Geminicoccus roseus DSM 18922: one gene and its partners. The protein of the gene in region 3 interacts with the protein of the main gene of each other region in a pairwise test. Links are inferred from orthologs where the notes say so. Each region holds a gene or a part of one and is shown on either strand. Other genes may lie near its edges.

Region 1 (9,457 bases), 3.1 Mb from region 3 along the record:
GTGGAAATGGTCGAGCGGCCCATGGTCGACGAAGTGGCGGTGCCAGTGCGCCAGCGCCTCGTGGTCCAGGCAGACACCCAGGCCCGGCCCGTCCGGAACGGGCACCATGTTGTCCACCTGGCGGAACGGGCCGCCCTCGATCACGTCGCCGACCTGCCAGCGGAACAGGGACTGGGAGGGCTCGCGGATCCAGGGCATCGCCGCGCTGACATGCAGGTAGGCGGCCGTGCACACCCCGGTGTCGCCGGAATAGCACCAGAAGCCCACCCCCATCGCCTCGCAGGCGCCGATGAAGCGGATCGCCCGCGCGATCCCGCCCAGCACCGCGAAGTTCACCACGATCGTGTCCGGCGTCCCGAGCGCCACCGCCCGGCGCAGGTCCGCGACATGGCTGGAGAACGGGATCGCCGAATGGCGCCGAAGCGCCGCCATCTCCTCGAAGGTGGCGACCGGGTCCTCGTAGTTGCGGATGTCGAAGGGCTCGATCTCCCGCAGGATCCGGATGGCGGTGGGCAGCGACCACTGCATGTTGGAATCCAGCCGGATCATCGCTTGTGGCCCCAGCGCGTCGCGCAGGAGGCGCACGGTGCGGATCTCCAGGAGGGGGTCGCCCAGGATCAGCTTGCCCTCGAAGAAGGTGCTGCCATGGGCCTCGCGCATCGCCAGGCAATGCTCGACCACCGCCTCCGGAGACATCTCCCGGCCCTGGCGGAAGCCGAAATACTCGGTGAACGGGATCCGGTCGCGCAGTTTGCCGCCGAGCAGGCGGTGGAGCGGCTGCTGCCAGGCCTTGCCGCGCAGGTCCCAGAGCCCGATCTCGATGGCGCCGAATGCCTTGCCGACGGAAGCGTCATCGGTGTTCTGCACGATCTGCCAGGGCGGCAGGCAGACGCTTTCGCAGGCCGCGATGTCCAGCGGGTCCTGGCCGATCAGGCGCTGGCCCATCGCCTCGATCGTCCCCAGCACGTCGGTGGAGGGAGCTTCGCCGAGACCGACCAGGCCCTGGTCGGTCCGCACCTCGACGATCACCTTGGAGGTGCCGGGATAGAGGCCGCCGCTCCACCACAAGGGCGCTTCCAGCGGAATATTGACCGGGGTCGCCTTCAAGCCGGTGATGCGCATCCCACCTCTCCGTCCCTGCCGGTCCGGCCAGCCTCACGTCTCCGGATCGTCACCTGCCGGCATCGGATGGACGATCACCTCCGCCCCCGGAACGAGTTCCTCCAAGTCGATCTCGAGGCGGTCCGCGGCCAGCCTTGCCGCCCCCATCCGGGTATCCGGGGCGAACGCCACATGGAGTTCCACGAACCTCTCGTCCCCGACCTCGCGGGTGCGCAGGTCGTGCAGGCCGAGCACGCCCGGGTGAGCCAGCGCACGCGCCTCGATCTGCGCCCGCATTTCCGGGGCCATCGCCCGCTCCAGCAGGCTATGGACCGCGTCCCGGCCGATCCGGAACGCCATGAACAGCAGATAGACCGCCAAGCCGGCGCCGATCAGGGGGTCGAGCCGTTCCAGCCCGTACAGGCCGGCTCCCACCAGCGACAGCACCACCGCGACATGGGTGATCAGGTCGCTCTCGTAATGGGCGCGGTCGGCCGCGATCGCCGAGGATCCGGTCAGCGTCACCACCCGGCGCTGGTAGGAGACCAGGCCCAGGGTCGCGACGATCGACACGACCATCACCGCCAGCCCCCACGAGGTGTGGTGCAGCGGCTCGGGGTAGAGGAACTGCCGGATCGCGATGCTGAGGGCGAACAGGCCGGCCCCGGCGACGAAGGCGGCCTGGGTCAGGGCGGAAACAGCCTCTGGACGGCCGTGCCCCAGCCGGTGCCCGGAATCGACCGGCCGCTGCGATGCCCGGAAGCTCAGCCAGATCATGCCGGACGCGGCCACGTCGCCGAAACTGTCCACCGCCGTGCTCATCAGGGCGGCCGAGCCGGTCGCCACCATGGCCATCAGCTTGACCAGCGCCAGGGCGACCGCCACCAGGACGCTCAAGGACGAGGCGCGCTCGACCAGGCTGGCCGAATCGGGCGGTCCTCCTCTCGCTGACGGCTGCGGATCGCTCAGCTCGGGTTCGTCCACGGCATGGACCTCGGGCGCCGGCGGCTCGGACGGCGAAACGGTCTGGATGGTATCGTTCATGCTCACCCTCGCCGTTTGCCCCGATCGGCCGCGGCGATCAACCCGGCAAGGCCGCGCGGCAGTCTCTTTGCCCATCGGGCGGCAGTTCGGCGCTGGTGCGCGCTCACCGGAACGACGGGGCCCACATGGCGGCGGCACTGCCCCCTCCGGCAGCGACGCCGAGAAAACGCTCCACCAGGCTCACGGTGCCGATCAGGCCGCGGCTCATGCGGCCGAGCAGCTGGGCCAGCCCCTTGTCGGGATCCGGCAGCACCACCAGCGCCACCTCGTCGCTGGGGTTCAGGCCGATCCGGTCCTTGGCGATCGCGATCGCCTCGGACAGGCCGCCGATCCGGTCGACCAGCCGCAGCGGCTCCGCCTGGGCGCCGGTCCAGACCCGCCCGCGCGCGACCTCCTCCACCGCCGCCGGGTCCAGCCCGCGCCCGGCCGCCACCCGGTCCTTGAAGGCCTGGTAGATGGCATCCACCATCCCGTCGACCTTGGCCTGCTCCTCGGGCGTATATGGCCGGTTCGGCGACCAGATCCCGGCATGGCGACCGCGGCTGGTGCTGACCCAGTTCACCTCCAGCCAGTCCCAGAGGTCCTGCAGGACCGGCTTGCCGGCGATCACGCCGATCGAGCCGGTGAGCGTCGCCGGCGCGGCCAGGATCATGTCGGCCTCGGCGGCGATCCAGTAGCCGCCCGATCCGGCCACGTCGCCCATGCTGACGATGACCGGCTTGCCGGCCGCCTTGAGCCTTGCGATCTCGCGCGCGATCGTCTCCGAGCCCACCGCCGACCCGCCCGGCGACGAGATCCGGAACAGCACCGCGCGCAGGTCCGGATCCTCCCGGGCGGCGGCCAGGGCGTCGGCCACGTCGTCCGCCGCGGCGGCCTGCCCATCGAAGCCGGCGCTGCCGCGCAGGATCGGGCCCACCGCATGGACCACCGCGATCCGGCCCGCCGCCTCGTCCGGGTCCGGCATGGTCCGCTCCCGGTAGTCGTCCAGGTCGACCCGGCGCAGGCCGCCATCGCTACGAACCAGCTCGCCCAGCACGACGTCCTCGTGCTCCAGCCGGTCGACCAGCCCCGCCTCGAGGGCGGCAGCGCCCACATAGGGCCCCTGGTCGATCACCGCGCCGATCCGCCCGGCCAGGGCGGGACGTCCTTCCTCGATGCCGGTGCGCAGCTGCTGGTCCAGGGAGGAGAGCAGCGACTGGCTCATCTCCTGGTGGGCCGGCGACGGTGCCCGGTCCGTGGCGAAATCCAGCACGGTCTTGTAGTCGCGCCGCTTGGTGACCTCCAGCTCGACGCCCAACTTGTCGATCAGGCCGCGGGCGAACGGCTCCTCCATGGCCAGCCCGGTCAGCCCCACCGAGCCCACCGGCTGCAGGACGATCTGCTCGAACGCCGAGGCCAGGTAGTATCCCTCGTTGCCCGGCGACAGCTCGCCGAAGCTGTCGGCGAAGGCCAGGGTGGTCTTGCCGGCGGCGCGAACCGCCAGGATTGCCTGGCGCAGCTCCTGGGTGGTGGCAAAGCCGCGGCTGGTCTCGTCGAGGCGGGCGTACACCCCCTTCACCCGCGGGTCGCGGGCTGCGCGGTCCAGGGTCTGGACCAGGTCGAGCAGGTGATAGTCCTGGCCGCCGCGCAGCCAGCTGGCGGCCAGGCCAGGCTGGCCTTCCAGGACCGGGCGGCGCAGGTCGAGGGTCAGCAGCATCGCGTCCGGCAAGGGCTCGCTGTCCGGCCGGGTCAGCCACCAAGCAAGGCCGCCCATCCCGGCGACGAGAAGAAGCGCCAGCACGCCGATGGTGGCGAGCAGACCGACCAGGAACCGCCGCATTGGAAACCTCCTGAGGCGCATTCTGCCGCGCCGGCCTTAACGAAGAATGAAGCTTCCGGCACGGCCGCCCTAGGGCAGCGCCGCCGCCACCGATGCCGGCTCCTGGGACGGTGCGCCCGCCACGGCCGCCTCGCTTGCGCGCCTCGCCCGGATCCGCTCGCTCGCGGTCTTCAGCTGCCCGCAGGCCGCCAGGATGTCGCGGCCGCGCGGCACCCGCACGGGGCTCTGGTAGCCGGCGGCCTCCACGATCCGTGCGAAGGCATGGATCCGGTTGTTCGAAGAGCATTCGAACACAGCACCCGGCCAGGCGTTGAACGGGATCAGGTTGACCTTGGCGGGGATGCCCTGGAGCAGGCGCACCAGCTCGCGGGCATCGGCGTCGCTGTCGTTCACGCCCGCCAGCATCACGTACTCGAAGGTGATCGGCTTGTTGCGGTGCGGGTAGGCGCGGCAGGCGTCGAGCAGCTCGGCGATCGGCCATTTGCGGTTCACCGGCACCAGCTCGTCGCGCAGCTCGTCGCGCACCGCATGCAGCGAGATCGCGAGCCCGGTGCCGAGCTCCTGTCCCCACTGCACGATCCTGGGCACAACGCCCGAGGTCGAGAGCGTGATCTTGTGCTTGGACAGGCCGATCCCGTCGCCGTCGCTGGCCAGCTTCATCGCCGCTGCGATGCCGTCATAGTTGAACAGCGGCTCGCCCATCCCCATCACGACGATGTTGGTGAACAGCCGGTCCTCGCGCGGGCTCGGCCACTCGCCCAGGGCGTCGCGCGCGACCAGGAGCTGCGCCAGGATCTCGCCCGGCGTCAGGTTGCGCACCAGCGGCATCGTGCCGGTATGGCAGAACTTGCAGGTGAGCGTGCAGCCGACCTGGGTGGAGACGCACAAGGCGCCGCGATCGTCCTGCGGGATGAAGACGCTCTCGACTTCCTGGCCGTCGAAGAAGCGCAGGAGCCATTTGCGCGTCCCGTCGGTGGACTTCTGCTCGACCACGATCTGCGGCCGCGCCACCGAATACTGCTCGGCCAGCCGGCCACGCAGCTCCTTGGAGAGCGTGGTCATCTCGTCGAACGTCCTGGCACCCCGGCAGTAGATCCAGTGGAACAGCTGGCGGGCGCGCATCCTCGACTTGGATTCGGCCTCGCCCAGCTCCACCAGGACCGCTTCCAGGGCTGCCCGGTCCGCACCGATCAGGCTCTGGAGCCCGTCCGCGGCCAAAGGCTTTCTCAGCTGCTGCACGTCGGTTCAGCCTCGCGCCACCGGCTCCGTCGCCAGCGCCGCGCTCGTGCCGCAGGCGGCGGTGAGCGCGTTGTAGGCGTCGGTGAAGCCGGACAGGGAATAGGTGTCGATGGAATGGGTGTCCCGGGTCGAGGTGGCGCGGACCACGGCCTGCCGGCCGCGCCGCATCGCGACGATCGCCTTCTTGTCGTCGTCGGCGCTCTTCGCCCAGGCCTGCTCGTCGTTGGTGAAGAAACTGAACGGCGTGTCGTCGATCCGCACCGACACCTCGCTGCCCTTCTTGTAGGTGTAGCCCACCCGGATGCTGACCTCGTCGATCGGCGGGCTGGACGGGATCCGGGCCACGATGATGAACGGGTTGCCGCGCGAGGTGTAGTTGCCCTCCTGCTTCTTCGGCTCCGACGCGATGTAGCAGAGCTTCTCGCTGCCCTCGACGACGTAGAGGTTCCAGTCCTGGTGATTGGACAGGAGCTTCGGCGCGGCTTCAGCCATGGAAGGCACAAGCATGGCGAGCGACAAAACGACAGCGGCGAGCGCCTTCATGCAACTCGGCTCCGGAGGCAGGGGATGTTGGACTGCGGCAAGCATAGCCCTGGTGGCGTTCGATCTGAAGGGGTCGCAGCGACGCTCAGGCACGCCCAGTGCCGTCCCGGCCCCGGCGCAGCACCACGCCGCCATGGACGTGCGGTTTCGGAGGAACGATCGGCCCGCCCGGCATCACCGGCCGCTCGCCGAACCGGCCGAGCGTGATCTGCCGGTCGTACATCACGATCGCGGCAGCGATCGCGAGGTTGACGCAAAAGCGCGTCGGGATCTTCACGATATGGTCGCAGCGCGCCTGCATGGCCGGGCTCAGCGAAGCCCGCTCCGGGCCGAACACATAGGCCGCGGCGGAGGGATGACGGAACGACGGCAGCGCCACCGCATCCTCGGTGAGCTCCACCCCGACCAGCCGGCAGCCATGCGGCAGGTTCATCTCGTCCGGGCTGCGGTGGCGGAACACCGGCAGGCTGAGGTTGGACTTGGACGTGTCGGTGCGGCCGGCGTCGCGCAGGGACGTCGCCGGGTCGACCAGGAACAGATAGGCGGCACCGAAGGCATTCGCGGTGCGCATGAGGTTGCCGAAGTTCACCTCTTTCGAGATGGCTTCGGCGCCGATCGCGAACCAGCCGCGAAGTTGTTGCTCGGACATGACGCCCATTTAGGCAGCCGGATCGCGTTCGGGAAGTCTCCATCCGGCGCGTGACCGGGCTTCGCGGCCTGATCCCGGCCGGTGCGAGCACCTTCCCGGCAGCCGGTCCCAGGCCTAGGATGGGAGCATCCTGGTCGAGTCGTTGGGAATCGAAAGTATGCGTGCGCTGGTCTGCGAGCAGACGGTGGGTCTCGATGGCCTCGCCGTGCGGGAGATGGCTGATCCGGAGCCGGGCGCCTGCCATGTGCGGATCGCGGTCGCCGCGGCCGGCGTGAACTTCGCCGACCTGCTGATGCTGGAGGGGCGCTACCAGGAGCGGCCGCCTTTGCCCTTCGTGCCGGGTCTGGAGATCGCCGGCATGATCGACAAGGTCGGCGCCGGGGCCATCATGGGCGGGGTCGAGCCCGGCCAGCGGGTGCTGGCCTTCCTCGACCATGGCGGGTTCGCCGAGAAGACCTTGGCGCGGGCCGAGGACGTCATCCCGATCCCCGACGATGTCGACGACGTGACCGCGGCGGCGATCGCGATCACCTACGGCACCGCCTACGGCGCCCTGTCCTGGCGCGCCCAGATCCTGCCGGGCGAGGTCCTGCTCGTGCATGGCGCGGCCGGCGGGGTCGGCCTGGCGGCGGTCCAGGTCGGCAAGGCGATGGGCGCCAAGGTGATCGCCACGGCCCGCGGCGAGCAGCGGGCCGCGCTTGCCCGTGAGCACGGCGCCGACCATGCCCTGGACAGCGAGGACCCGGACCTGCGCAGCAGGATCAAGGAGCTGACCGGCGGCCAGGGGGTCGACGTGGTATTCGACCCGGTGGGCGGTGCCATGTTCGACCTGTCCTTGAGGGTGATCGCCTGGGAGGGGCGGATCGTGGTGGTGGGATTCGCGTCCGGCGACGTCCCGCAGATCCCGGCCAACATCCTCCTGGTCAAGAACGCCTCGGCGCTGGGTTTCTTCTGGGGCAGCTACCGCAAGCATGATCCCGGCCGGCTGCGCGAAAGCTTCGAGCAGATCTTCGACTGGCTGGAGAAGGGGCGGATCCGCCCGCATGTCTCCGACGTCCTGCCGCTGGACCAGGGCCGGGACGCCCTGTCGCTGGTCAAGGAGCGGCGGAGCACCGGCAAGGTCGTGGTGCGGGTCGGCGACGGGGCAAGCGACCCGCGCCCGGGCTGAGCCGGTTCAGCCGGCCTGCCCGAGGGTCGCCAGGCGCTGCAGGGTCACGGCCTCGCGCCGGCGGACCGTCTCGCGGTGGACGATGTAGATGCCGGAGGCGATCACGATGGCGGTGCCGGCCCAGGTCCAGGCATCCGGCAGGGCATCGCCGAACACCACCAGCCCGATCACCGCGGCATAGAGCATCTGGACATACTGGAACGGCGCCACGATGCCGGCCTCGGCCTTGGAATAGGCCAGCGACATCAAGGTGAAGCCGCCCCCGCCCAGCAGCCCGCCCAGGAACGAGATCATCAGCTGTTCCGCACTCGGCGTGGTCCAGACGAACGGCAGGACCGGCAGCATCCCCGCCAGGATCCCGACATTCACCCAGACCGCGAAGCAGCTCGGATGATCCTTCGGCGCCAGGCGGATGATCGCGTGGATGAAGCTCCAGAGCACCGAGGCGCCGATCATGCACAAGGCCGCAAAGCCGAACAGGCCGCTGCCCGGGCGCAGGATGATCAGCACGCCCAGAAAGCCCACCACCACCGCCGACCAGCGCCGCCAGCCGACCTTCTCGCCCAGGATCGGCACCGACAGGGCGGTGATGATCAGCGGCTGGCTGAACGCGATCGCATAGGCGTCGGTGAGCGGCATCACCGCATAGGCGTAGAACACCAGCACGCAGGCGAGCGGCGCCAGCGCCGCCCGGACCAGGTGCAGGCGCGGATTGGCCGGGCGGAGCAGGCGCAGGCCGCCGGCCGAGAGCGCCCACAGGGTCGGCGGTATCAGGCAGCCGATCGCGTTGAACGCCGCGACCTGGACCACGTGCCACTCGCCACCCAGGAGCTTCACCGCAGTGTCCTGCAGGGTGAACACGAAGAAGGCGGCAAGCGCCACCAGGATCGCGGGAAGGGTCGATGAGCCGGTCATGTCCTGATGGTCCTGCGACGTACCGCTTCGCGGCGAAAGACGTAGATTCCCGAGGCCGCGACGATCATCGCGCCAAGGACGGTGGTCCAGGCCGGCACGTCGCCGAACAAAAGGAAGCCGACGATCAGGCCGTAGATCATCTGGCTGTACTGGAAGGGGGCGATGATCCCGGCCTCGACCTGGTGATAGGCCTGCACCAGCAGCATGAAGGCGCAGCCGGCGATGATCCCGGCGCTGAGTCCGATCCCGGCCTCGTAGGCGGTGGGCGCCACGCCCACGAACGGCATGGCCAGGCCGGCGACCACCACGGTCATCACGTTGCCATAAAGGGCGAAGGTCTCGACCGGCTCACCCGAGCGCATCCAGCGCAGGACGATGGTGCTGCAGGCGTGCAGGAAGGCGCCACCCAGCACCAGCAGCCGGACCGGCTCCAGCCCGCCGGCCGGGCCCAGCATCACCAGGACGCCGCAGAAGCCCACAGCCACCGCGCTCCAGCGGCGCCAGCCGACCTGTTCCTTCAGCAAAGGCACCGACAGGGCGGTGGCGATCAGCGGCGAGGTGAACAGGATCGCGTAGACATCGGCCAAGGCCAGCTGGCCGTAGCTGGAGAAGATCAGGACGGTCGAGGCGAAGGAGATCAGCCAGCGGGTCAGGTGGCGATGCAGCACCCGGGTCTTGAGCCGGTGCAGCCCGCCCCGCGCCTGGGCGACCACGAAGGTCGTGATCAGGGCGCCCCCGGAAGTGAACAGCATCACCTGCAGCACGTGCCACTGCCCGCTCAGCAGCTTCACCACCGTATCCATGCCGGTGAACATGGCGAAGCTGGCAAGCGCCAGGAGAATCCCTTGCCGGCGCACCATCAAGGTGGCCGCCTGCCCGTCCATGTCGTGTCTATCCGGAATGCCGTTCGCCGTCCGGTAGCAAGCTGTCAGGACGCACAGCAACCACAGATCCGGGCAGCGAACGTACATGTTGCCGC
Region 2 (9,516 bases), 1.7 Mb from region 3 along the record:
GGAACTGCTGGTGCTGGACGAGCCGACCACCGGGCTGGACCCGGCCGCGCGGGCGCGGCTGGAGGCGAGCCTGGCCGCCGTGCGGGACCGGATCCCGCTGATCCTGGCGGCCGACCAGGACGCCGCGTCCCTGGCCGGTGCGGTCGGCCGCATCCACCTGCTCCAGGACGGCCGGATCGCGGCCGGCTGGCCCACCGCCCAGGCGCTGGCGCTGCAGGCGCCCTGGCTGGAGGCCGGGGTGATGCCGCCCAGGCGCACGGCCGTAGCCCGGAACCGGCAGGGCAGGGGCGGCGTGCCGCTCCTGCAGGTCGAGCGCCTTCGGACCCGGCTCTGCCGCCCGGACGGCACGCCCGTGCTGCAGGACGTCTCGGTGGAACTGCACGCGGGCGAGGTGGTCGGGCTGGTCGGGCGCAATGGCGCCGGCAAGTCGACCCTGATCCAGACGGTGCTGGGCCTGGCGCCGGCCGCGTCCGGGACGATCGTGATCGAGAAACAGGACGCGAAGACCTGGACGCCGGCGCGCCGCGCCCGCCGGATCGGCTACCTGCCCCAGAACATGCGCCGGATGCTGTTCAACCTGTCGGTGCTGGACGAGATCGCCTTCGCTCTCGCCGGCAGCACCGGCCGCAGCGCCGATCCTGCGACCCGGGAGCGCGGCATGGCCGCCCTGGCGCCCTACGGACTGGCCGGCAAGGCCGATGCCAGCCCGTTCGCCCTGTCGGCGCGCGAGCAGGCGCTGCTGGGCCTGGCCTGCCTGGAGGCGGCGGGGTGTGCGGTCGCGATCCTGGACGAGCCGCTGCTCGCCCGCGACGTGCAGGGCCGTGCCATGCTCGACCGGTTCCTGCGCCGTGCCGCCGAGGCGGGCCGGGCGGTGCTGCTGATCTCCCACGACCTGGATCTGGTCGACGAGCTGTGCGGCCGGCTGCTGGTCCTGGCCGACGGCCGGATCGCCCAGGACGGGCCGATCGAGCAGGGCTGGTCCTCGCCCGCCTTCCGCGCGCTCGGCTGGCCGGCGCCGACCCTGGCCCCGGAGCTCGCCTCGTGAGCCGCCTCCATCGGGTCCATTTCCTGGTCAAGCTCGCTGCCGCCTTCCTGGTGATGGCCGCTGCCTGGCTGGTCGACAGCGCCTGGCCGGCCGTGGCGATCGCCCTGGCCGTGATCCTGGTCCTGGCCGCCGCCCGGGTGCCGGGGCTTGCCGCCTACCTCAAGGGGGCGGCGATCCTGGTCGCCATGGTGCTGGCGACCTGGACGCTGAACCTGACCCTGCAGGGGCAGGAACTGGCGCAGGTGCTGCCGATGGCGGTGCGGATGGCCGCCCGGCTGGTCGCCACCACCGGGGCGTTCTTCTTCGTGATGGAGACCAGCACGCCCGGCTCGATCCTGGCGGCGGCCAGCGCCGCGCGCTTCCCGCCGATGGTGACCCTGGTCCTGTCCCTGGTGTTCGGCATCATCCCGATGCTGCGCGAGGAGTTCCACCGGATCGCCGACGCGCAGCGTGCCCGGGGCATGGAGATCGACGGGGTGCCGCTGCACACCCGGCTGCGCTATGCCCTGGCCCGCGGCGTGCCGCTGCTGGTCCAGTCGATCCGCATGGCCCACGCCATCTCCACCTCGCTCGCGGTCAACGGCTTCGACGCCGCCCACAAGCGCACGACCTGGCGCCAGGTCGGCCTGACCGTGGAAGCCCGCCTCCCGCTGAATAAGGTGCCAGCACCATGACCTCCTCTCCCGTCACCGAGCATCGCTGGACCGTCGACGTCGCCGGACGGCCGGTCGAGCTGCCGATCGTGGCGATCAAGCCGGACTTCGCGATCTCCCTGATGATGGTGATCGACCTGGGCGTCGACTTCCTGGCCCATGTCGGTCGCGAGCTGGCCGCGCGCCTGGAACCGCTGCGGCCCGAGGTGATCGTGGGGGCGGCGACGCTGGGCATTCCGGTGGCGATCGAGGTGACCCGGGCGCTGGGGCTGGACCGCTACGTGGTCCTGCAGAAATCGCCCAAGATCCATCTAGGCGATGCCCTGGTGGAGCCGATCACCTCGATCACCTCCAAAGGCGAGCAGCGCCTGCTCCTGGATCGCCGGGCGATCCCGCTGCTGCGGGGCCGGCGCACGGTGGTGGTCGACGACGTGGTGGCGAGCGGCTCCAGCCTGAAGGGCTCGATCGCGCTGGCCCGCGCCGCCGGGGCCGAGGTGGTGGGCGCCGGGGTGGTCCTCACCGAGGCCCAGGAGTGGCGCCCGGTCCTGGGCGAGGATGCGGCGCTGGTGACCGGGCTCGGCCACATCCCCCAGTTCGCCCCGGACGGGAAGGGCGGCTGGATCCCGATCGCCGGCACCTGATGCCGGAGAAATCACGCAAGTTCTTTGGTTCCGGTTCGGCTATGCTGCGGTCCGACATTGCGGACGCAAAACCATGAATGCCATCCATCTCAAGTGCGAGCGCGCGCCCCAGGGCGGCCTGATCAACCTGAGCTTCGACAAGGCGAGCGGCACCTACCGGTCGGGTTTCTGGAACCTCAGCGTCGAGGACGCGCAACGCCTGGTCGGCGGCTGGATCTACCTGCATCAGGCCAAGACGGTGGCGTCGCAGTTCGGCGGCATGGTTCTCGAGTTCGAGCAGGTCCAGCGCGAGGAACTGGCGCGCAAGGACCGGATCGTCCTGGTGGTGGCGGCGTCTTTGGCTGGGCGCGGCCAGGCGTGGCGAGGCAAGCGCCACGAGATGGCCTGGACCGGCGGCTTGGTGGAGGCATCCCTGCCGCACGAGCAGGAGGCCGCCGCCGCGATGTGAGCGGCCAGAGTAACCTGTTCGCCTTAGGCCGCCGGCATGGCCGGAGAGCATGAGCGGCGCCCGGGCCACAGCCAGCCGGTTCCCTGACCGGCGCGCCGGCCGCAGCACGGCGTTCGGCGCAACCGCATGTCGGCCGCCGTAGAACCGTGACTGGTTTTCTGGCAGATCTGGTTCGCCGGAGGGTTGTGTTCCTTCCGGAAAGTCTCGCGTGGCGGACGACGGCTACATGTTCCTTTCCAGGCTGCTCGGAATCTTTTCGACCGATCTGGCGATCGACCTCGGGACCGCCAACACCCTCGTCTACATGAAGGGCCGGGGGATCGTGCTGAACGAGCCGTCCGTGGTGGCGCTGACCTCCACCAAGGGCCGCAAGCAGGTCCTGGCGGTCGGCAACGAGGCCAAGCAGATGCTCGGCCGCACGCCCGGCAACATCGAGGCGATCCGGCCGCTCCGCGACGGGGTGATCGCCGACTTCGAGGTCGCCGAGGAGATGATCAAGCATTTCATCCGCAAGGCGCATCGCCGCCGCGGCTTCGCCGCACCCTCGATCATCATCTGCGTGCCGTCGGGATCCACCGCGGTCGAGCGCCGGGCGATCCAGGAAAGCGCCGAGGGGGCAGGGGCCAGGCGCGTCCAGCTGATCGAGGAGCCGATGGCCGCCGCGATCGGCGCCGGGCTGCCGGTCACCGAAGCCAGCGGCTCGATGGTGGTCGACATCGGCGGCGGCACCACCGAGGTCGCCATCATGTCGCTGGGCGGGATCGTTTATTCGCGCTCGGTCCGGGTCGGCGGCAATAAGATGGACGAGGCGATCATCAACCATGTCCGCCGCCACCACAGCCTGCTGATCGGCGACACCACCGCGGAGAACATCAAGAAGTCGATCGGCTCCGCCTGCCTGCCCGAGGAGGGCGACGGCAAGCTGATGGAAGTGAAGGGCCGCGACCTCCTGAACGGCGTGCCCAAGGAGATCGTGATCAGCCAGAAGCAGATCTCCGAGGCGCTGGCCGAGCCGGTGATCCAGATCATCGAGGCGGTGAAGATCGCGCTGGAGCACACCGCGCCGGAACTGTCCGCCGACATCGTCGACCGCGGGATCATCCTGACCGGCGGCGGCTCGCTCCTGGGCAACCTGGACTTCGTCCTGCGCCACACCACCGGCCTGCCGGTCAGCCGGGCGGAGGACCCGCTCACCTGCGTGGTGATGGGGACCGGCCGCTGCCTGGAGGACAAGAGCCTGCGCCATGTGTTGCAGGCGGCCTACTAGGGACGAAATTCTTATGGAGGAAGGTTACGTCGACATGGACGATCGTACATGATCACGGTAGCGGTCGGTTGACGAGGATCGCGCGCCGCCGGTGTCCTGACAGGGACCAGGCCGCCCGAACCCGCCCGACCGGCCGGCCTGCCGCGCACCCGACGAGCAGTGCTTGTGAGAAAAGCTGGGGCACGCCATGGCACGCCGCCTCTCCCGACTCCCGGCGTCCCTGAAGGGGGCGGCCGACCGCCTGACGGTCGGCATGCTGGTGGCCGTTTCCGTCCTGCTCCTGGTGGTCGGCAAGGCCGACCTGAAGCTGGTCGATGCCGTCGCCACCGGCGCCGCCGACCTGGCGACGCCGGCGCTGCAACTGGTGACGACGCCGCTCCAGGCGGTGCGCCAGCTGGCCCGCGGCCTTGGCGACAGCCTGGCGATGGCCGAGGAGAACCAGCGCCTGCGCGAGCAGGTCGACCGGCTGCGCGGCTGGCAGGCGGAGGCCATCCGCCTGGATGTCGAGAACCAGGCGCTGCGCCGCTGGGCGGGGATGCCGCCGGCCGATCCGGCGGAACTGGTGACCACCGCCGCCATTGTCGGTGATACCGGCGGCAGCTTCGTGCAGACCCGGCTGATCGACGCCGGCGCCGGCCGCGGCGTCGAGATCGGCCAGGCCGTGGTCGGCGAGGCGGGGCTGGTCGGCCGGATCGTTTCGGTCGGCCTAGCCAGCGCCCGGGTCCTCCTGATCACCGACCTGAACGCCAAGATCCCGGTGCTGGTCGAGGGCAGCGGCGACCGCGCCCTGATGGAGGGCGACAACGGCAAGCGCCTGCGCCTGCGCTTCCTGCCGCGCGACCCGCGCTTCCATGTCGGCGACCGGGTGATCACCTCCGGTGATGGCGGCCTGATCCCGGCCGGGATCGCGGTCGGGGTGATCAGCCGCGCCGACCCGTCCCGGGTCGAGGTGACCCCGTTCGTCGACTGGGCGCGGCTGGACCATGTGCGGGTCCTGCGCGCCCGCCCGGTCGCCGCCCCGGAAGCGGGGCAGGATCTGGTGGAGCGGCGCCACGGCGCCCCGGCCGACACCCGGCTGGCTGTCCGCATTGGTGGCAGCCGATGAGAAACCTGCCGGCCCAGGACCTGGAAGCGCGGCTGCGCCAGCTCCTGCCGCTCCTCACCGTCCTGCTGGCGGCGCTGCTCGACCTGACGCCCCTCCCGGACGTGGGCCCGCAGGGCCAAGCGCCCGACCTGATGCTGGCTGCCGTGTTCTTCTGGTCGCTGCACCGCCCCGACCTCCTGCCCGCGCTGGGGCTGTTCCTGGTGGCGCTGGGCGCCGACCTGGTGGCCGGCAGCCTGATCGGCCTTGGCCCCGCCACGCTGCTGCTGGTGCGCGAGGCGGTGCTGCGCCAGCAGCGCCTGCTGCGGGCGGCCTCGCCCCTGGTGCGCTGGGCCGGTTTCGCCCTGTCGGCGGCGGGCGTGGCGCTGGCCGGCTGGCTGGTCGCCTCCGCCTATGCCCGGCACTGGCAGGCCGCCGAACCGGTCCTGGGCGACCTGATGCTCACCGTGCTGTTCTGGCCCCTGGTCGTGGTGGTGCTGATCCAGGTCCAGGGGATGCTGCCGAGAGCGCGTCATGCAGCAGGAGGCTGACCGGCTTCGCTGGTTCAAGCGCCGCTCCCTCCTCCTGGGGATGGGGACGGTCGGCCTGTTCGGCACGCTGGCCGGCCGGCTCTGGTACCTGCAGATGGAGCAGGGCCAGCGCTACCAGCTCCTGTCGGAATCCAACCGGGTCAGCGAGCGCCTGATCCTGCCGCCGCGCGGCCGGATCCTGGACCGGACCGGCCGGCCGCTCGCCGACAACGTCCCGACCTACCGGGTCCGGGTGGTGCGCGAGCTGACCCGGGACCTGCCGGGCACGCTGGAGAACCTGGCGCAGCTCGTGCCGGTGAGCCCGGAGCGGATCGCGGAGGTGGTCCGCCAGGCGCAGGCCCGGCCGCGCTTCGTGCCGGTGGTGGTGCGCGAGGACCTGTCCTGGGAGGAGGTGTCGGCGATCGCGGTGCGCGCGCCGGAACTGCCGGGGGTGATCCTGGATGCCGGCACCGTGCGCCGCTATCCCGAGGGCATCACCATTGCCCATGTGCTGGGCTATGTCGGCCCGGTCGCCGAGCCCGAGCTGAAGGACGACCGCGACCCGCTCCTGCAGCTGCCCGAGTTCCGGATCGGCAAGCAGGGGATCGAGCGCAGCTACGATCCGATCCTGCGCGGGTCGGCCGGGCGGTCGCGGGTCGAGGTCAACGCGGTCGGCCGCGAGATCCGCGCGCTCGACCGGGACGAGGGCACGCCCGGCCAGGATCTGGTCCTGTCGCTCGACCTGGACCTGCAGCGCTTCTGCATGAACCGGCTGGCTCCGGAGACCAGTGCCGCCGCCGCCCTGATCGACGTGCGGGACGGCGGCGTGCTGGCGCTGGGCTCGGTGCCGAGCTTCGACCCGACCCTGTTCCAGAACGGCATCTCGTCGCGCAACTGGGCGTCGCTCCGCGACGACGCGCTGGCGCCGATGGTCAACAAGGCCTTCAAGGGCGAGTACCCGCCGGGCTCGACCTTCAAGATGATGACCGCCCTGGCCGGGCTGGAGGCCGGGGTGATCGACCGGCACACCCGGATCCGCTGCACGGGCTCGATCCGCCTTGGCAACATCGAGTTCCATTGCTGGAAGAAGGGCGGCCATGGCGCGGTCGACCTGGTGCAGTCGCTGGAGCATTCCTGCGACGTCTACCATTACGACGTCGCGCGCCGGCTGGGCATCGACCGGCTGGCCGAGTACGCTGCCCGGTTCGGCCTGGGCGCCAGGACCGGCATCGACCTGCCCGGCGAGCGGCCGGGCGTGATGCCCACCGTCGCCTGGAAGCGCGCCAGGCTGGACCAGCCCTGGCACAAGGGCGAGACCCTGATCTCGGGGATCGGCCAGGGCTTCGTGCTGGCCACGCCCTTGCAGCTCGCGGTGATGACCGCGCGGCTGTGCAACGGCGGCTACCGGGTCTCCCCCTGGCTGGCGCGCGGCGGCGCGCAGCATGCCACCTGCTGCGGCGCCCCGCCGGAGCCGCTGGGCATCGCGAAAGAGCATCTGGATCTGGTGCTGACCGGCATGTACCGGGTGGTCAACAGCCCGTCCGGCACCGCCCGCGCCTCGGCGCTGCTCACGCCGGGCGTGCAGATGGCCGGCAAGACCGGCACCTCGCAGGTCCGCCGGATCAGCAAGGCCGACCGCCTGTCCGGCGCCTACAAGCGCAAGGACATTCCCTGGAAGCAGCGCGACCACGCCCTGTTCGTCGGCTATGCGCCCGTGGACGCACCCCGCTTCGCGGTGGCGGTGGTGGTCGAGCATGGCGGCGGCGGCTCGGCCGTGGCCGCCCCGATCGCCCGCGACATCCTGGACCGCGCCCTGCAGCAGGGCGTGGCAAGGCCGATGCCGCCGGCACCCGGCGAAGCGGCCTGAGGAGGTGCCGTGATGGAGACGCGGCTGAAGGCGCCGGACCTGTCCCTGCTCGACAAGGTCTGGTCGATCAACTGGCTCCTGGTGGCGCTGCTGGGAGTGATCGGGGCGATCGGCTGCGCGGTGCTCTATTCGGCGGCCGGCGGCGCGGCCGATCCCTGGGCATCGCGCCATGCGCTGCGGCTGGCGGTGGGCCTGGGCGTGATGCTGGCGCTGGCGCTGGTCGACGTGCGGTTCTGGTTCAGGATCGCCTACTGGGCGTTCGGGATCGGCGTGGCGCTGCTGGTGGCGGTCGACCTGACCGGCTTTGCCGCCAAGGGCGCGCAGCGCTGGATCGACCTCGGGCCGGTCCAGCTGCAGCCCTCCGAAATCATGAAGATCGCCCTGATCCTGGGCCTGGCGCGCTGGTTCCATGCCGCGTGGCTGGAGGACGTTCGCCGGCCCTTGTTCCTGGTGGTGCCGCTCCTGATGGTGGCCGCGCCGGTGGGGCTGGTGCTGCTCCAGCCGGATCTGGGCACCGCCATCACCCTGGTCTCGGTGGGCGGCACCCTGTTCTTCGCCGCCGGGGTGCGCTGGTGGAAGTTCGCCCTGGTGATCGCGCTGGCGCTGGGGACCCTGCCGGTCGGCTGGGGGATGATGCACGACTACCAGCGCCAGCGGGTGATAACCTTCCTGAACCCGGAACAGGACCCGCTGGGCTCGGGCTACCACATCATCCAGTCCAAAATCGCCCTTGGTTCCGGCGGCTTTTGGGGCAAGGGCTACCTGCACGGCTCGCAGGCGCAGCTGAACTACCTGCCGGAGAAGCATACCGACTTCGCCTTCACCACCTTGGCCGAGGAGACCGGGTTCGTCGGCGCCACCTCGACGCTCGCCCTGTTCCTGGCGGTGGTGCTGCTGGGCATCCATGCGGCGACCCGGGCGCGCAGCCAGTTCGCCCGCCTGGTGATCGTCGGGCTCAGCATGAACTTCACGGTCTACGTGGTGATCAACACCGCGATGGTGATGGGGCTGATCCCGGTGGTGGGCATCCCGTTGCCGCTGGTGAGCTATGGCGGCACCGCCATGCTCACCGTGCTCCTGGGCTTCGGCATTCTCCTGTCCGCCGACGTCCACCGCGAGACCGTCATCCAGCGCTTCCCCCGGCACTGACCGCATCCGCCGCCAGCCGGGATTTTCTTCGGTCTGGCTGGTGATCATGCAATTCACCGGCAGATCCTGGTATTACTTTCAACTTTATTGACATCTTTCCGGAAAAATACCTATTCCTCGATCATTCCATGAAGCCTGGCCGTCCAGTTCCGGGGACGGCCGCGGCGGGCGGGAAAGAGGAACATCATGAAGCTGAAGCGCTCGTTCGCCGCCGCCCTCGTGCTGGCCGGCACCTTCCTGCTGGCCGCCGCTCCGTCGGTCGCTGCGGCCGAGCCGGCCACTTCCTGCGGCGGCTCCTACGGCATCAACAAGAAGTTCTGGCAGACCAGGTCGCCCAGCCTGGTCTCGGTGCTGGGGCACCTGCCGGCGGACAAGCGCAAGGTCTCGGGCAACATCCTGTCCCTGGACTATGGCCGCGACGCGAGCGGCAAGCTCATCCACCAGTACGAGTTCGATCGGCACTGGCGCCACATCTTCGGCACCAGCACCACGACGGGCTATGGCGAGAAGCTCCAGGGCGCCTGGGCGCCGGCGGCGAGCACCAGCTGGGGCGCTCCCGCCAAGATCAACCGGCGCAACCTCTCCGAATGCGTCGTCGACGGCACCGACCCCGCCATCTGCCTGGGCATCCCCAGCGGCGGCATCAACGTTTCCTCGCTTGGCCACCACAGCACTTGGTCGATCATCGATCCCGCCAGCCTGAAGGGCAGCGCCGGCAGCAAGGTGTGCATCACCTACGACGTGATGTTCTCCAGCAATTTCGACTTCAGGGCAATCGACGGCAAGCTGCCCGGCCTGACCGACGCCTTCAACGTGCCGGCCCCGCCGGACCATC
Region 3 (9,563 bases):
CAGCAGGGCGCTGGCCGCCTCCACCGAGGGCATGGCCAGCTGGTCGACACCGACCGCATCTGAGCCCATCCGCCAGGCCCGCATGTCCAGCCAGGCGGAGAAGCGCAGGAGGGTGCGGCCATAGGCGCGGTCGGCGATCATCGCCTGGGCATCCTGGTAGGCGGCCTTCCGGGCGGCTTCCGCCACGGCCTGCAGCGCCAGCGAGGAGGGATCGCCCGGGCGGGCCTCGATCACCGGCGGCAGCAGCTCGCTCTGGAACACGTCCAGGTCGCGCGCCGGCCCCAGTCCCTGCACGACGATCCGCAGCTCGGCCGAGAGCGAGGAACGCTGGGCGTCCGGGATCAGGCCCTTGAACAGGGTCAGCAGGGAGCGCAGCCGCCGCAGGGCCACCCGCATCTGGTGGATGCCCTCGGGATCGCTGCCGTCCTGGACAGCGGCCTCGTTGCCGAGCCACTGGCGCAGCGCCGCGCCGAACGAAGCGATCATCACCTCCTCGATGTTGCAGGCGGGCGATATGGTGGGCCGCTCCGCCTTCTCCGGCTGTGGCGAGTCCCCGGCCAGCAGCCGGCAGCCGCGCTCCCACTTGCCGAGCGTGCCGAACCGGATCGGGACGATGTCGGCGCAGCGCAGCGCCAAGGAGAACAGGCAGGACGGATCGCCCTCGACCAGTTCCAGTTCCAGCTCGCCGACCTCGATGCCGTTGCCCCCGGCCTCGATCCTTCCGTCGTCCAGGGAGAGATTGACCACGGCGACCCGGCCATGCTCGTCCGCCCAGTCGAGATCGACCTGGTCGCGCCGGATCTCGGTGCGGACGATCGGCACCACCTCCCGGCTGGTCAGGATCGCCACGACCTCAGCCAGGGCCGGGTCGGTCAGCCGGGTGGGATCGGGGGTCTCGCCCGCGATGGGCATCTCCCACTCGTCGCGGGAGAACAGGACCCCGTCGGCACGGCGCTCGCGCTTCACGGTCTGGAGCCAGCGCCGGCCGTCCCGGCGCACCCGCAGGCTCATGCCGAACTCGTCGCGCAGGGTGCCGTCGGGCGTGTCGAAATAGGTGGTGACGAGCCGCTTGCGCTTGGGACGGCTCCTGAGGCCGGTGGCAATCACCGGCTCCCGGAGCAGCTTGCGCAGATCGTCTGGCTTGCCCTCGAGCTTCAGCTCGCGCTCGACACCCATGCGTTCCTCTGGTCCCGCCTACGGAGGCACGCACTATTCGCAGAAAATTTCAGGCCAATCTACCGCGGGCGTCCACATCCACGATCCGCTCGACCTGACCGTTCCGGCACAAGGCGACCTGATCGTAGAGATTGCTCACCGGACAGGCATGGTTGGGCAGGATCCGGACCTTGTCACCGATGCGCGGGCGCGGCCCGGCCACGCCGCTCAGATCGACATGGCCATGTTCCTCGGACAGGTTGGCGATCACCGCATCGGGATATTCCATGATGCGGCCATAGCCGTTCAGCCCGTGCAGGTCGGCGGTCAGGGCTTTGGAGCCGGTATCCAGGATGGCGCGGTCGGCGGTGGGACGGGACACCACGGTGGCCAGCACGGTCAGGGCGCAGTCGTCCAGGCCGATGCAGCCGGCCCGCATCTGCATCCGGTCGCCATAGATGTAGGTGCCCGGCCGGTGCTCGGTCACCGGCCCCTGCTCGTTGGCGGTCCACATGTCGGGGCTGCCCCCGGAGGAGAGGATCGGCGCCTCGATCCCGTGCTCCTTCAGCCGGGCGACCGTTTCCCCGAAGAAAGCCACCACGTTCGGCTGCCCGCCCGGCGGCGGATAGGTCAGCAGGCCGGCAAAGCGCAGCCCGGGCGTGGCGGCGATATGCCGGGCGAGGCGGACGGTGTCCTCGACCGACTGGGTGCCGTTGCGCTTCGCCCCGGTGTCGCATTCCACCAGCATCTCGACCTCCAGGCCGGCTTCCGCGAAGGCGCGGCCGATCGGGTCCGACACCTCCTCGTGGTCGGCCACCAGGATCAAGCGGATCCGCCGGGCCAGCGCCACCGCCCGGGCAAGCTTGGGCGCGCCCACCAGGTTGAACGGGATCAGGATGTCATCGATCCCGGCATCGGCCATGACCTCGGCCTCGCCCAGCTTCTGGCAGGAGATGCCCTTGGCCCCAAGCTGCACCTGCAGCCGGGCGAACTCGGCGAGCTTGTGGGTCTTGATGTGCGGGCGGTTGGCAAAGCCATGCTCGTCGCAGAAATCCTGCCAGCGCTTCAGATTGGCCTCGACCCGGTCCAAGTCGATGACGGCGATGGGCGTGTCCAGATCAGCGATCTGCATGGCGGCTTCCTGAATGATCAACGGGATTATCGGCGCTCAAGGCACGGCCGGATGCGCGTCGTCCGGGTCAGACCCCTCGCGGTCCGCCAGGCTGGCGGCGGGGCCGGGAACCGGGTCGGATCCGGAGGGCGACGGGGGATCCTCCTGGTCGCTCTCGTCGGTGAGCTCGGCGATCCGCTGCTCCAGCATGTCGCGCTCGGCCTCCAGCTCGGCGATGGTGGCGTCCAGCTCCCGGAAGCGCTCCGCGCTCATCTGTTCCTCGGGCGTGAGCGCCATCTCCATGTCAAGGACGGGCGGCGGAGGATTCTCGGCCCGCGCCGCCTCCAGTTCCAGCTCCAGGGCCCGGATGCGGTCGGGAACGGAAGCCTCGTCGATTGGCGCGCGGGACAGAGCCTCGCGGCGCGCGGCCTCGGCCTCCTCCACCGCGGCGGCGGCGAACTCGTCGGCGGCATCGGCGCGGGCCTCCGCGGTCCCGGCACGGTTCACCGCTTCGTCCAGGAGCGCCTGGAGCCGGTCGAGATCGGCCTGGGTCGGGCCGCTCGGCGCCTCCTGCTGCTGCCGCTTCAGGTTTTCCAGTTCCGCGACCAGCTCGGCGCGCTTCTGCCGGCTCTCGTCGAGGGCCGCGCGCAGGGCGGCCGTCTCGTCGGTGGGGGGCGTCCTCGCCGGCTCGGCGACCGGCGGCGCCTGGGGACGAACGATCGCGGCCGCCTGCGTGCCGGGCAGGCCGGGAAGGCGGAAGGAGGTCCAGACCAGGCCGGCGGCCAGGCCCAGCGGGACGACGACCAGCAGCAGGGCGACCAGGGCCAGGCGGATCTGCGCCCCCCGCGTGAGGGTCACGTAGCGGCCCCGCCCCTCGGCGTCGCGCTCATAGAAGTGCCGGTCGACGAACAATGGCCGCAGGACACTGGCTCCCTGATCCGGAGGCCGCCCTGGCCGGGCGGCCTTTCCGGATCCGGTCTATCACGTCGTCACGAGGCCTGCATCGTGGCCGGCGGGCGCCGCTACGTCGCAGGCCGCCAGGGGCGCAAGGCCCTCAGGCGCTGGCGGCGACCGGCTCGGCCACGCGGGACGAGCGGCCGGAGCGGAGATCCACCGCCTCGTCGGCGTCGTCGACATAGCGCCAAGCACTGCGGTCGGCGAGCAGGGCCCGCACCAGCTTGACGTGGAGGGCATGGCCGGCCCGGTGCCCGGTCCAGCGGCCGATGATCGGCGCGCCCGCCAGGAAGGTGTCGCCGATCGCGTCCAGCATCTTGTGGCGGACGAACTCGTCGGGGAAGCGCAGCCCGCCGGGATTGAGGACGCCCTCGGGCCCGACCACGACCGCGTTGTCGAGCGAGCCGCCACGGGCAAGGCCCATGGCGCGGAGCTGCTCGATGTCGGCGGCGAAGCCAAAGGTCCGTGCCGGGCCGAGCACGCGCGCGAGGCGTGCCGGCTCGAACGGAACCGCCAGGGACTGGGCGCCCACGGCCGGATGGTCGAACTCGATCGAGGCGGCGAAGCTGGTGAAAGGGGCGGGATCCAGCCTGGCCATCTTGCCGGCGGCTTCCACCACCACCGGCTTGATCACCTCGATCCGGCGCAGCGGGCGGTCCTGCTCGCGCACGCCGGCGCATTCCAGGAGGAACAGGAACGGCGCGGCGCTGCCGTCCATGATCGGGACTTCCGGACCGTCCAGCTCGACGGTCACGTTGTCGATCTCGGCCAACGCGAAGGCGGCCATCAGATGCTCGACGGTCGCGACCTTGGCATCGTCGGCGCCGACCAGCGCGGTGCACATGGTGGTGTCCGCGACCCGGTCCGCGACTGCCGGGATCACCGGCCGGCCGGGAAGATCGGTGCGCACGAACATCACGCCCGTGTCGGCCGCAGCCGGCAGAAGGGTCAGGGAAACCTTGCGGCCGCCATGGAGGCCGATGCCGACGCAGCCGATGCGGTGCGCGATCGTGCGCTGCGCCCGCGCCGACCGGCTCTCGCGGACGCCCAGGTCCTGCGTACCGATCTCGTTGCGCTGACTACCCACGATGTTCACGTCCTTCGCTCCGTTGTCCCCGGGACCAATGAAATGGCCCGTTCCAACCATGGCCGCAGATGCGGAGGGGTCGGGACGGGCCATCACCCGGCAGGTTCGAGATAGGGACGAAGGAGGGGACCCGCCACTCACAGTTGGTTACGGATTGTTACAGCCGCACCTTACTGCGATGCATGAGCAACGCCGCTCAAGTCCTTGAACGGTCACGGCGCAGGAAAGCGGGAATTTCCGCGACCGGATCGCTCCCTGCAGTATTGCCGGAGCTGGCCTGCTCCCAGCGCAGGTGGGTCGATTCGTTGCGCGGTTCGGCCTGGGGAGCGTCGCCGCCGAAGCCCAGCCCCTTGCTCATCTTGCTGAACAGGTTGCTCAGGCGATCCTCGGCCCGCCCCAGGCCCGAGAGCTGGCGCGTCCGGCGGTCGGCGAGGTGCTCGGCCTCGGCCGGCTCGTACTCGCGCTCGGGCTGCTGCTGCTCGTAGACGGCTGCTGGCTCGGGCGCGCTCTGGGCATAGACCTCGCTGCGGTCCGCGGCAGCCCCGTCGGTGCGGTGGTCGCTGCGCTCGGCCACGGCGCGGATATGGGCGTCCACGGTCTGGGCGGTGGTCGGCGCCGGCGGGGTGGCCGCGCGCAGGGTCGGATAGGCCTGGGTGATCGGGCGGGAGACCTGGGGCTGGAAGCGCAGCGGCGACTGCGGCACCGGGTTGCCGGCGGGGGCCGCCTCCACAGCCGAATGCTGCGGACGGCGCTTGCGCTCCTGCATGGCGATGCCGGTGGCGACCACCGAGACCCGGATCTTGCCGTGCATCGATTCGTCGAAGGTCGAGCCGAAGATGATGTTGGCGTCCTGGTCGACTTCCTCGCGGATCCGGTTGGCGGCGGCGTCGACCTCGAACAGGGTCATGTCCGGGCCGCCGGTGATGTTGATGAGGACGCCGCGGGCGCCCTTCATCGACACCTCGTCGAGCAGCGGGTTGGAGATGGCGCTCTCGGCGGCATCGATGGCGCGGCGCTCGCCCTCGCTCTCGCCGGTGCCCATCATCGCCTTGCCCATCTCGGACATGACGGTGCGGATGTCGGCGAAGTCCAGGTTCACCAGGCCGGGCATGACGATCAGGTCGGTCACGCCCCGCACGCCCATGTGCAGGACCTGGTCGGCCATCTGGAAGGCTTCGGTGAAGGTGGTGCGCTCGTTGGCGATCCGGAACAGGTTCTGGTTCGGGATCACGATCAGCGTGTCGACCCACTGCTCCAGCTCTTCGATGCCGCTCTCGGCGAGCCGCGAGCGGTAGCCGCCCTCGAACTGGAAGGGCTTGGTGACCACGCCGACCGTCAGGATGCCCTGCTCCTTGACCGCCTTGGCGATCACCGGGGCAGCACCGGTGCCGGTGCCGCCGCCCATGCCGGCGGTGATGAACACCATGTGGCTGCCGGACAGGGCGTCGATGATCTCGTTGCGCGCCTCCTCGGCGGCGGCGCGGCCGATCTCGGGCCTGGCACCGGCGCCCAGGCCGTGGGTGACGGTGTTGCCGAGCTGGATCTTGCGGTCGGTGAGGCAACGGTCGAGCGCCTGGGCGTCGGTGTTGCAGGCGACGAACTCCACGCCCTCCAGGTGCGCGGTGATCATGTTGTTGACGGCGTTGCCGCCCGCACCGCCGACACCTACCACGCTGATCCTGGGCTTCAGGTCGTGGGCCACTGGCATGGTCAAGTTGATCGTCATCTCGTCCTCCACCCCTCCCGTCCTCTCGCGCAGGACCGGGTCACCGAACCGCCAAGCAGATGACGCCACCCCCCTTTCAGGCGGCGCCGATCCTTCAGAAATTCTCACGAAGCCATTTGCGGAACCTGGACCAGCCTCGGCCCAAAGACGTGCCGGCGCTCTCTCCGCGCCAGCCCTGTCCGCCGTCCTCGCCCCGGCACAAGGCGAGTGCACCGTTCGCGGCACTCGCGCAAGGCTCGCATTCGAACACCTCGCCCGCCTGGATGCGGTCGGGCCGGCCGAACCGGACCGGCAAGCCGAACATCTCGTCGACCAGTTCCACCAGCCCTTCGATCCGCGACGCCCCGCCGGTCAGCACCAGCCCGGCAGGCGGCATGGCGCGGAACAGATCGGCGTGGTCCTTCAACTGGTTGCGGATCAGCTCCAGGATCTCCTCGACCCTGGGCCTGGCGATCTCGGTCAGCCGCGAGCGGGCCACCTCGCCGGATGGCCAGCTTTCCGGGTCGCCCACGTGCGGCACCGCGATCCGCTGGTCTGCGTCGCCATGGCGCGCCTGCACGCTGGTGTAGAGCGACTTGATCCGCTCGGCATGGGCGCGCTGGGTGGACAGGCCATGGGCCAGGTCGGCGGTGATGTGGTCGCCGCCATAGGGCACCGCGGCCAGGAGGGCCAGGCGGCCGCCGAAGAAGTGCGCGACGTTGGAGACGCCAGCACCCAGGTCCAGCACCAGCACGCCGCGCTCGCGCTCCTCCTCGGTGGTGACGGACCAGCCCGACGCATAGCCGGACGAGACCATGCCGACCACGTCCAGATGGCACCCGTCCAGGCAGGCGCGCAGCTGGGCGACATGGCGGCTGTCGATGCTGACGGCGTGGGCCAGGACCTGCAGGCTCTCGCCGCGCATCCCGTTCGGGTCGCGCAGCGGCCGGCCGCCGTCGATCGACAGTTCCAGCGGCACGAGGTGGATGATCGAGCGGGCGGGATCGTCCAGCTGCTTGCGGGCCGCGTCCAGCGCCCGCGCGATGTCCGCCCCGTCGGCTGCCCGGCCGAACAGCGGCACCTCGACCCGGACATGGGCGGAGCGCGGCTGCCCGCCGCTGGTCACCACCGCCACCGCGCGCAGTTCCTCGCCGGCAGCCTGCTCGGCCTCATGAACGACCGCGGCGATGCCCAGCTCGGCATTGTCGCCGTCGACGATCTCGCCGCTGCGCACGCCGTCGGCTGCCTGATAACCCTTGCCGCGCAGCTCGAAGCCGCCCGAGCGCTTGGGCCGGACGATCCAGCAGCCGAACTTGCTGGTGCCCACGTCGACCACGGCGCGGACCCGGCTGGCGGCAGCCGGGTCAAAGCCGCCGATGGCGGCCGGGCGCCGGTCGAGAGCTGCCGAGCTCATGCGCCCTCCCGGCCATCGCTGCCGACCCTGGGGTCGGCCTGCACCACGATCCCCCCAACGGCGCGCAGATCCAGCGCCACCACGGCCTTGTCGAGCAGGGCGGCATCCGCCTGGACCCGGGCAAGCTTGTGCCAGGCGGCAGCGGCGTCGTTCTCGGGCAGCCGCACCTCGATCCTCCTGTCGATCCAAACGTTCCAGCGCCGGCTGCCGATCCGGCGCGCGCCGGTCACCCGGCGGGAGAGCGCCGGCTCCGAGCGGATCAGGGCCAGGAGCTCGCCGGCATGGCGCTGCGCCCCCTCGCCCGCCACCGTGGGCAGCCGGGCGAACGGCCGCAGATCCGAGATGCGGACCGTTTCGCCGTCCTCGTCGATCAGGACCAGCCGGCCGCCATCGGCCTCGGCCAGCGCCATGGGCTTGCGCTCCTCCAGGCTGACATGGAGGGTGTCGGGAAGCCGGCGATGCACGGACGCTGACTTCACCCAGGGAAGCTCCTCAATACGGCGTCGCGCCTGATCTATATCAACCAAAAGTATATTGGACCCCCGCAGCCCATCAAGGACCGTCCTCAATTCATCCACAGAAGTCCGCACTCTCCCGTCACTGGAGAGTTTCTGCACAACCAGCCCGGAACGGGCTGTCGTCCCGTGCCAGACGTCGCCAACCGAGGCCAGCAGCGGCTGGATGTGGGTTCGTCCCACACTTATCCACAGGGTTGAGACGGCTCCCGCCAGCAGCAGGACCACCAGCGCCGAATTGGTCAGCTGCCGCACCCAGCGGGGGCGGCGCCGACTGCGGCGCAGGGCGTGAATCCGGGTCGCGGTGCGGCTCAACCGTCGCATTGCGCGGTCTCCAGCAGGCGTTGGACCAGGTCGACGAACGAGATGCCGCGCTGGGCCGCCTGTTCCGGGACCAGCGACATCGGGGTCATGCCGGGCTGGGTGTTGATCTCCAGCAGGTAGAGCCCCTCCGCGCCAGGCAGGCGGCTGTCCCAGCGGAAGTCGCAGCGGCTGGTGCCCCGGCAGCCGAGAGCCCGGTGGGCGCGCAGGGTCCACTCCATCACCGTCCTGGCGGTCTCCGGAGGGATGTCGGCCGGCACCACATGGTCTGCATATCCGGCAGTGTATTTCGCGCGATAGTCGTAGAAGCCTTCGCGCGGCACGATCTCGGTCACCGCCAGGGCCTCGTCGTCCAGCACCGCGCAGGTCAGCTCACGGCCCTCGACATAGGTCTCCACCAGCAGGCGCTGGTCCGGGTCGACGTCGTTGCGGCGGGCAAGCGGGGCCAGATTGCCGTCCGGGGCGATCAGCACGCCCACCGAGCTGCCCTCGCAGGACGGCTTGACCACGATCGGGCCGTCGAGCGGCGCGCCTCGCTCGGTCAGCTCGCGATAGCTGGTTTCGACACCCTGCGGGCAGCGCAGCCCGACCGCCTGGAACACCCGCTTGGCCTGCGGCTTGTCCATGGCCAGCGCCGAGGCCAGCACGCCGGAATGCGTGTAGGGTATGCCGAGCAGATCGAGAGCACCCTGCACCCGTCCATCCTCGCCGAGCCTGCCATGCAGCGCGTTGAAGCAGACATCGGGGCGCAGCTCGATGAGCTGCTCCACCAGCCGATCCGCCGCATCGAGGCGGATAGGGGAAAATCCTGCTTCCTCCAGGGCGCTGGCGCAAGCACTTCCGGAAACGAGGCTGACCTCGCGCTCGGCCGACCTGCCGCCCATCAGCACCGCCACCCGGGCGTTCTTCCAGCGGCTCATGACGGCACCTCGTCGCCTACCCGGACGATTTCCCAGGACAGCGCCACACCGGTCCGGTCGCGGACCCGCTGGCGGACCACCTCGCCCAGCTCCTCGATTTCCCGGGCCGAGGCGCCACCACGGTTGATCAGAAAATTGCAGTGCTTGTCGGACACCATCGCCCGCCCGTGCTCCAGGCCGCGGCAGCCGGCCTGGTCGACCAGCTGCCAGGCGCGGCCACCCTCGGGGTTCTTGAAGGTGCTCCCGCCGGTGGCGACGCGGATCGGCTGGGCGGCCTCCCGCTCGGCCCGGATCGCGTCCATCCGGGCCAGGATGGCGGCCGGGTCGCCCGGCTCCAGGGCGAAGGCCGCGCGCAGCACGATCGAACCCGCCGGCAGGGTG

Evidence for each region.
Region 1: the proteins of ftsZ (region 3) and rlmN interact in binary tests that used the Escherichia coli proteins (3 or more experiments, as listed by UniProt). The link is inferred for Geminicoccus roseus DSM 18922 from one-to-one orthologs.
Region 2: the proteins of ftsZ (region 3) and GEMRO_RS0103150 interact in binary tests that used the Escherichia coli proteins (3 or more experiments, as listed by UniProt). The link is inferred for Geminicoccus roseus DSM 18922 from one-to-one orthologs.

What each region holds. Positions count from the first base shown.
Region 1 is NZ_KE386572.1:5,116,777-5,126,233, forward strand. What follows is about bases 3,119-5,920. They hold rlmN (23S rRNA (adenine(2503)-C(2))-methyltransferase RlmN), read right to left. Parts: upstream 5,204-5,920; coding sequence 4,034-5,203; downstream 3,119-4,033. Other genes in these bases: sppA (signal peptide peptidase SppA), read right to left, coding at 3,119-3,964; GEMRO_RS31750 (invasion associated locus B family protein), read right to left, coding at 5,210-5,746; GEMRO_RS31755 (RNA methyltransferase), read right to left, coding at 5,832-5,920. Outside these bases: GEMRO_RS0125000 (mandelate racemase/muconate lactonizing enzyme family protein), read right to left, coding at 1-1,122; GEMRO_RS31735 (cation diffusion facilitator family transporter), read right to left, coding at 1,156-2,145; more of sppA, read right to left, coding at 2,249-3,118; more of GEMRO_RS31755, read right to left, coding at 5,921-6,395; GEMRO_RS0125030 (NADPH:quinone oxidoreductase family protein), read left to right, coding at 6,553-7,563; GEMRO_RS31760 (DMT family transporter), read right to left, coding at 7,570-8,478; GEMRO_RS31765 (DMT family transporter), read right to left, coding at 8,475-9,362.
Region 2 is NZ_KE386572.1:369,078-378,593, reverse strand. Bases 2,173-5,033 are described here. They hold GEMRO_RS0103150 (rod shape-determining protein), read left to right. Parts: upstream 2,173-3,013; coding sequence 3,014-4,054; downstream 4,055-5,033. Other genes in these bases: mreC (rod shape-determining protein MreC), read left to right, coding at 4,242-5,033; GEMRO_RS27215 (hypothetical protein), read left to right, coding at 2,413-2,787; GEMRO_RS0103160 (phosphoribosyltransferase family protein), read left to right, coding at 2,173-2,339. Also shown: GEMRO_RS0103170 (ABC transporter ATP-binding protein), read left to right, coding at 1-1,045; GEMRO_RS0103165 (energy-coupling factor transporter transmembrane component T family protein), read left to right, coding at 1,042-1,719; more of GEMRO_RS0103160, read left to right, coding at 1,716-2,172; more of mreC, read left to right, coding at 5,034-5,159; GEMRO_RS35615 (hypothetical protein), read left to right, coding at 5,156-5,686; mrdA (penicillin-binding protein 2), read left to right, coding at 5,670-7,532; rod shape-determining protein RodA, read left to right, coding at 7,545-8,681; GEMRO_RS0103125 (hypothetical protein), read left to right, coding at 8,868-9,516. UniProt on the Escherichia coli protein: Forms membrane-associated dynamic filaments that are essential for cell shape determination. Acts by regulating cell wall synthesis and cell elongation, and thus cell shape.
Region 3 is NZ_KE386572.1:2,058,414-2,067,976, reverse strand. Bases 3,769-6,676 are described here. They hold ftsZ (cell division protein FtsZ), read right to left. Parts: upstream 6,034-6,676; coding sequence 4,504-6,033; downstream 3,769-4,503. Other genes in these bases: ftsA (cell division protein FtsA), read right to left, coding at 6,128-6,676; lpxC (UDP-3-O-acyl-N-acetylglucosamine deacetylase), read right to left, coding at 3,769-4,316. Outside these bases: GEMRO_RS0110760 (CYTH and CHAD domain-containing protein), read right to left, coding at 1-1,176; GEMRO_RS0110755 (D-TA family PLP-dependent enzyme), read right to left, coding at 1,226-2,287; GEMRO_RS0110750 (hypothetical protein), read right to left, coding at 2,324-3,178; more of lpxC, read right to left, coding at 3,321-3,768; more of ftsA, read right to left, coding at 6,677-7,426; GEMRO_RS33430 (cell division protein FtsQ/DivIB), read right to left, coding at 7,423-8,265; GEMRO_RS0110725 (D-alanine--D-alanine ligase), read right to left, coding at 8,253-9,182; murB (UDP-N-acetylmuramate dehydrogenase), read right to left, coding at 9,179-9,563. UniProt on the Escherichia coli protein: Essential cell division protein that forms a contractile ring structure (Z ring) at the future cell division site. The regulation of the ring assembly controls the timing and the location of cell division.